DNA from 2 places in the Stenotrophomonas sp. C9D9 genome. Region 1 is predicted to be linked to the other one. Evidence: riboswitches for the same ligand, from Rfam matches in the RefSeq annotation. Region 1 holds a riboswitch; the other holds the start of a gene.
What was found. Region 1 has a riboswitch for glycine ahead of ACXI0D_RS14220 (trimeric intracellular cation channel family protein). Riboswitches for the same ligand answer to the same signal wherever they lie in the genome.
Positions count from the first base shown of each region.

Region 2: another riboswitch for glycine. It lies ahead of gcvP (aminomethyl-transferring glycine dehydrogenase); the one in region 1 lies ahead of ACXI0D_RS14220 (trimeric intracellular cation channel family protein).

Region 1 is NZ_JBSZIF010000004.1:1,921,192-1,924,592, forward strand. It holds gene ACXI0D_RS14215 (3-deoxy-7-phosphoheptulonate synthase) at 278-1,351, shown strand; gene ACXI0D_RS14220 (trimeric intracellular cation channel family protein) at 1,549-2,166, opposite strand; glycine riboswitch at 2,251-2,354, opposite strand; glycine riboswitch at 2,368-2,457, opposite strand; gene ACXI0D_RS14225 (GIY-YIG nuclease family protein) at 2,498-2,773, shown strand; gene ACXI0D_RS14230 (nuclear transport factor 2 family protein) at 2,895-3,326, shown strand; gene ACXI0D_RS14235 (hypothetical protein) at 3,332-3,401, shown strand, end outside.
Region 2 is NZ_JBSZIF010000003.1:202,387-205,787, forward strand. It holds partial or broken gene ACXI0D_RS02910 (siderophore-interacting protein) at 1-291, opposite strand, end outside; gene ACXI0D_RS02915 (multidrug effflux MFS transporter) at 433-1,659, opposite strand; glycine riboswitch at 1,959-2,061, shown strand; partial or broken gene gcvP (aminomethyl-transferring glycine dehydrogenase) at 2,124-3,401, shown strand, end outside.

The DNA of each region.
Region 1 (3,401 bases):
TGCCAGGTAGGCAGCGCTGGCGCGCACCTCGCTGAACCGGGTCCCCAGTTGCGGATGAAACATTTTGCACTGCGCAAAAGCTGTGCTATCAATACACCCCATGAACGCAGCCGCTACCCGCTTTTACTGGTATTACTTTCCGAAGCCACTGGCGGAGGAAGGACTGCGCTCACCCTGAAGAAAGCTTCAGACGCATTCCCGAAAGCCGCCAGCGAACCTGGCGGCTTTTTTCATGCCGCCACGCTGGGGACCCCCAACGTTCCGGAGATCTCCTGCAATGCCCCCGCACACCGACGACCTGCGTATCCGCACCATCGAACCGCTGACACCGCCCGCCCAGCTGCTGGCGATGCTGCCCTGTGACGATGAAGCCTCCGACACCGTCAGCGCCTCGCGCGCGGCCCTGCACCAGATCCTGCATGGCCGTGACGATCGCCTTGCGGTGGTGGTGGGCCCGTGCTCGATCCACGACCCGAAGGCCGCCATCGAATACGCCCAGCGCCTCAAGCCGCTGCGCGACGCGCTGGCCGGCGAACTGGAAATCGTCATGCGCGTGTACTTCGAGAAGCCGCGCACCACGGTGGGCTGGAAGGGCCTGATCAACGATCCGGACCTGGATGGCAGCTTCAGGATCGACAAGGGCCTGCGCATCGCCCGCGGCCTGCTGCGCGACATCAACAAGCTCGGCCTGCCAGCCGGTGTCGAGTTCCTTGACGTGATCTCGCCGCAGTACATCGCCGACCTGGTGGCGTGGGGCGCGATCGGTGCACGCACCACCGAAAGCCAGGTGCATCGCGAGCTGGCGTCGGGGCTGTCGTGCCCGGTCGGCTTCAAGAACGGCACCGATGGCAACGTGAAGATCGCCGCCGACGCGGTGGGTGCAGCGTCCAATCCGCACCACTTCCTGTCGGTCACCAAGCAGGGCGGTACCGCCATCGTATCGACCGCCGGCAATCCGGATTGCCATGTGATCCTGCGCGGCGGCAAGCAGCCGAACTACGACGCAGGCAGCGTCGCCGACGCCTGCCAGGTGCTGGCCAAGGCCAGGCTGCCGACGCGCCTGATGATCGACGCCAGCCATGCCAACAGCCTGAAGAATCCGGAAAACCAGCCGAAGGTGATCGAGGACATCGCCGTTCAGTTGGAAGACGGCGAACAGCGCATCGTTGGTGTGATGATCGAGAGCCATCTGGTTGGTGGCCGCCAGGAACTGGTGGAAGGCCAGCCGCTGGTCTACGGGCAGAGCATCACCGATGGCTGCATCGACTGGGACACCACCGTGACGGTGTTGCAGCGACTGGCTGCGGCCGTGCGCGCCCGTCGCGACGTGAAGGTGTCCGAAGCCGCTTGAGTGCGGCACGTGTGTGGATGGCGGCCAGCGCCTGCGGGGGTGCGGCCGCGATCAGGGCCGGCCGGAGTTGGAGACCGGCCCATCTGCACCGGCGATGCGCCTGGCGCTGCGCATGAGCGACAGCGCCAGGTACATCGCCGGGGTGGTGCAGTAGATCCGCGCCAAGCCTGGAACCCCATGCTCGGCGAACGCGAACCTCAATGCACTTCGTCGTGGTACACGAACTTCGGCATTTCCCAGCGGTAGTGGATCGCCAGCAGGCGCAGCGCGAAGCCGCCGCCCAGGCAGCACAGGATCGCAGTGGCATCGGCCACGCCCCAATGCAGCAGCAACAGATAGGCCGCGCCGGTCAGCAGCGCGATGATCGCGTACAGCTCCTTCTGGAAGATCAGCGGCACCTCGTTGCAGAGGATGTCGCGCAGCACGCCGCCGAACGCGCCGGTCAGCATGCCGGCGATCAGCACGATCGGCATCGCATGGCCGGCCTCGCGCGCGATCGAGCAGCCGATCAGGGTGAAGGCGATCAGGCCCAGGCCATCGAGCACCAGGAAGGTGCGGCGGAAGTGGTGCATCCAGCGTGCGACCCAGGTGGCGATCAGCGCCGCGCATACGGTGAAGCCCAGGTACTCGGGATGCTTCACCCAGCCCAGCGGGTAATGGCCGAGCAGGATGTCGCGCAGCGAGCCGCCGCCGAGGGCGGTGACGCAGGCGATCATGACCACGCCGAACAGGTCCATGCGGCGGCGGCCGGCGGACAGCGCGCCGGTCATGGCTTCGGCGGAAATGGCGATCAGGTAGATGATGGACAGCAGCATGGGGCAGGCTCCGGGCGCGGTAGGGCCGGCCATGCGCGTATACCGCCACTGCCTGCGCAATGACGGGATGACGATGACCGGTGCCGCTCCCGCTGTCCTTTTGCCTGAGAGTTCAGCGGCGTGGGCCGCGTGCCCCTTCGGCGGATCGTCCCGGGCGTGCCCGGTGACCTCTCTCCAGCTCGGCGAGTCGAATGCATGGTTGGTGGGATTCCAGCCCACCGGCCTGAGCGATCATGGGAGCCTGCGCCTTCGGCGGGCGCCAGCGCGGCGCCTCTCTCCTGCATTCGGGCGCCAGTATATCCGCTGCAGTGCAGCACGGCATAATCCGGGCATGGCCCCGTCCCTCCGCCCGTGGTTCCTGTACCTGCTCGAATGCCGCGATGGCAGCTATTACGCCGGCATCAGCACCGATGTGGAGGCGCGTTTCGCCGCCCACCAGGCCGGCAAGGGCGCGCGCTACACCCGGGCACGGCCACCGCTGCGCGTGCTGGCCGTGCGCGAGTACCCGGACCGGGCCGCCGCCTCACGCGCCGAGTGGCAACTCAAGCAGCAGCCGCGCGAACGCAAGCTGGCCTGGCTGCAGGCACCAGCCGAGACGCTTCTGTAGATCCACGCCCACGCTCGGCTCCGGCCTGCCGACATCGCCGGTCCCAGTAGAGCCACGCCATGCGTGGATGGGCTGCCCGGCCCATGCGATGATCGCCCCGCGCCCAGCCCTGGAGACCCGGATGTCCACGATCGCCCTGCTGTTCGCTCTCTCCGCATCAACAAGTCCCGCCGCAGACCCGGCCACCATCGCGGCCATCGAAGCTACCTGCCACGATTACGTCGACGGCCAGCTGGAGGCCGACCCGCAGCGCGTCGCCCGCTCCCTGCATCCGGATCTGGCCAAGCGCGCGGTCCTCGGCGATACACCCGATGAACGCCTGGGCCTGCGCCGGATGTCGAAGGAAGAGCTGGTCTCGCTGACGAAGCAGGGCGCGTTGAAGACGCCGAAGGATCAATGGGACCGCCGCTGCACGGTGCTGGACGTGACCGGCAACGCGGCCTCGGTGCGGCTGGAAACCCCGTGGTTCGTCGACTACTTCCACATGGGGCGCTTCGACCAGCGCTGGGTCATCGTCAACGCACTGTGGTATCCAAAACCAAAGGCGAAGTGAGCGCGATGCGCGCTGCTGGCAAGGCATTGATCTCCGTCGTCGTAGTGGTCGCCGGTATCGCGCTGCTGCCTGGCC
Region 2 (3,401 bases), on a different contig from region 1:
ATCGACCTCGCCCTGCTCCGCACGCAGCTGGCGGATGGTGTAGGTGCGCATCGGCGGGCGCTGATCGTCCGGCAGGGCCCGGTAGCGTGGATACCAGTCGTCGCCCCTGGGGACCTGCGGCACCTCCTGGCCGGGCAAGGGGAAGAACACCTTGATGCGCTGGTCCGGCCCTTCGGTCTTCATCCGCGCCACGTCGGCACCGGTGAACACCATGCGGTCCAGGGAAGGGGAAAGAACGCGGCGCTCCTTCAGCGCCACCTCGAACAGGCGGTAGGTCTGCTGCGCAGCCATGGGGGAACCTCATGCAACGACATTGGATCGGCTGGCTGTCGTGCACCTGTGCACCGGCTGGCTGGAGTGCCCAGCCTAGTCCGGTGGTTTCCCGTCGCAAGCGCTGCGGGCGTCGCGGCCTGCCCTACCCCTGCACGCTGCTCAGTGACCCGTGCAGGCCGCCTGCGCCGTGCGTTCACGCTGGTGTTCCCAGTACCAGAACACGAAGCCGGCGCCGAAGAACGCGGCCTGGCCCAGCGCCAGGTGCAACGGGCTGGCGCTGAGCAGCGGCGACACCACGCCGGCCACCACGGTGCTGATCATCAGCTGCACGAACGCCTGCAGCGACGAGGCCAGGCCACGCTGGTGCGGGTACATGTCCAGCACCGCGAGCGCCAGGATCGGGAAGATCAATGCCATGCCCATGCCGCCCAGGAAGATCGGCAGCACCGCCCACGGCAGCACGAACTGCGGCGCCAGCGCCACGTAGCCAACGTTCAGCAGCACCGACAGCGCGCACAGGCCGAAACCGATGGCGACCTGGCGGGTGGGCGTGGTGTGCCCGGCCATGCGCCCGGACAGGAACGAGCCGGTGGTCATGCCGCCGATGGTGGGGATGAACAGCCAGGCGAAGCCGCCCTCGCCCAGGTGCAGGTGCTGCATCACGAACACCGGCGCCGAGGAGATGTACAGGAAGATGCCGCCGAAACCGATGCTGCCGGCCAGCGCCAGGCGAAGGAAACGCGGATCGAAACCGATGCGCACGTAGTCACGCATCAGCACGCGCGGCGACAGCGGCACCCGTGCCTCGACCGGATGGGTTTCCGGCAGGTAGCGCGCGGTCGCTGCCAGCAGGACCAGTGCGAACACCACCAGGAACCAGAAGATCAGCGGCCAGCCCGCGCCACTGAGCAGGATCCAGCCACCGATGATCGGTGCAATGGCCGGGGCGATGCCGAACAGCATCGACACCTGGCTCATCAGCCGCTGCGCGTCGTGGCCGTGGTACAGGTCGCGGATCACCGCGCGGCCGACGATCATGCCGACGCCCGCGGACAGGCCCTGCAGCGCGCGGAACGCCAGCAGCGTGGTCAGGTCGGTGGAAAGCGCACAGCCGACCGAGGCGCCGACGAACACCACCAGGCCGCCGAGGATCACCCGCTTGCGGCCCCAGGCATCGGACAGCGGGCCGTGTGCCAGGCTCATCAGGCCGTAGAACAGCAGGTACACGCTGATGGTCTGCTGCACCGCCACCTCGTCCACCGCCAGGCGCTGGGCCAGCTGCGGGAACGCCGGGAAGATGGTGTCGATCGAGAACGGACCGAACATGGCCAGGCCGGCGAGCAGCAGTGCCATGCGGCGGGTGGAAGGAGCAACAGCGGCGGTCATGGAGAAGGCGTCCGGCAGGGCCATGCGCGGCACGCACGGCGGGCGCCGGTCCCCTGCAGCAGGGACGGCGCCAGATGAATTCGGGTATTCGCCCATCATAGGTGGGGATTGCGCCTGACGCCATGCAGCAGTGCACAAAACGCACGGACGGGCCATCGGCCATTCAGGCGCCGCGGCCGGGCCCGGAGGCGGCTGGCGCGCCCGCAACGGGCTATAATCGGCGGGCAACACGGTGGGAGAAGCGGAACACCGCTGCCGAAGGCGCAACGCCCGTAATCGCTCAGGCCCGATACCACCCGTAACACAACTCTGGAGAGACCGGTTCGATCCGGCGCCGAAGGGGCACGAAGCCGCGGTTTTCCGCGCTTCCAAACTCTCAGGCAAAAGGACAGAGGGGCGCCCCGCAGACCGCCGACCGGCGGCTTGTGCCCGTGCGTGTGCCCTTTCCTGACGGATCCTTCGCCATGTCCCAGAACACCCCTTCCCTGCGTGAGCTCGAGCACCACAATGCGTTCGTCGAGCGCCACATCGGCCCCAACGATGCCGAGATCGCGCAGATGCTCGACGTCGTCGGCCACGCATCGCTGGATGCGATGACCGATGCCATCGTACCGGCCAAGATCAAGTCGCCGGCGCCGCTGGCACTGCCGGAATCGATGACCGAAGTGCAGGCACTGGCGAAGATCCGTGCGATCGCCGACAAGAACACCGTGCTGCGCAGCTTCATCGGCCAGGGCTACTACGGTACCCACACGCCGAACGTGATCCTGCGCAACATCCTGGAAAACCCGGCCTGGTACACCGCCTACACCCCGTACCAGGCGGAAATTCTCGCAGGGCCGCATGGAAGCGCTGATCAACTTCCAGACCCTGTGCGCCGACCTCACCGGCATGGAAATCGCCAACGCCTCGCTGCTGGACGAAGCCACCGCCGCCGCTGAAGCGATGACCCTGGCCAAGCGTTCGGCCAAGTCGAAGTCGGACACCTTCTTCGTGCACGACGCCGTGCACCCGCAGACCCTGGAGCTGCTGCGCACCCGCGCCGAGCCCATGGGCATCGTGCTGCGCGTCGGCACCCCGGCCGAGGCACTGGAAGCGGAAGCCTTCGGCCTGCTGCTGCAGTACCCGGACACCTTCGGCCAGGTCGGCGACTACAAGGCGCTGGTCGATGCCGTGCACGCACGCGGCGGCCTGGTGGCCGTGGCCAGCGACCTGCTGGCGCTGACCCTGCTGGCCGCCCCGGGCGAATGGGGCGCGGACATCGTGGTCGGCAACAGCCAGCGTTTCGGCGTGCCATTCGGCTTCGGCGGCCCGCACGCCGCGTTCATGGCCTGCCGTGACGCCTACAAGCGCTCGATGCCAGGCCGCCTGATCGGCGTCTCGGTCGATGCGCAGGGCAACCCGGCCTACCGCCTGACCCTGCAGACCCGCGAGCAGCACATCCGCCGCGAGAAGGCCACCTCCAACATCTGTACCGCACAGGTGCTGCTGGCGGTGATGGCCTCGATGTATGCCGTCTACCACGGCCCGGAAGGCCTGACCCGCATCGCCCGTCGCACCCACCGCCTGGCCTCGATCCTGGCCGCGGCACTGCGCACGGCCGGCGTGCAGGTCGGTGGCGACTTCTTCGACACCCTGCATGTCACCGGCGTGCACGCCGATGAGATCCACGCCAAGGCCCGCGCCGCCGGTTACAACCTGCGCGCGATCGACAGCGACTCGGTCGGCATCAGCCTGGACGA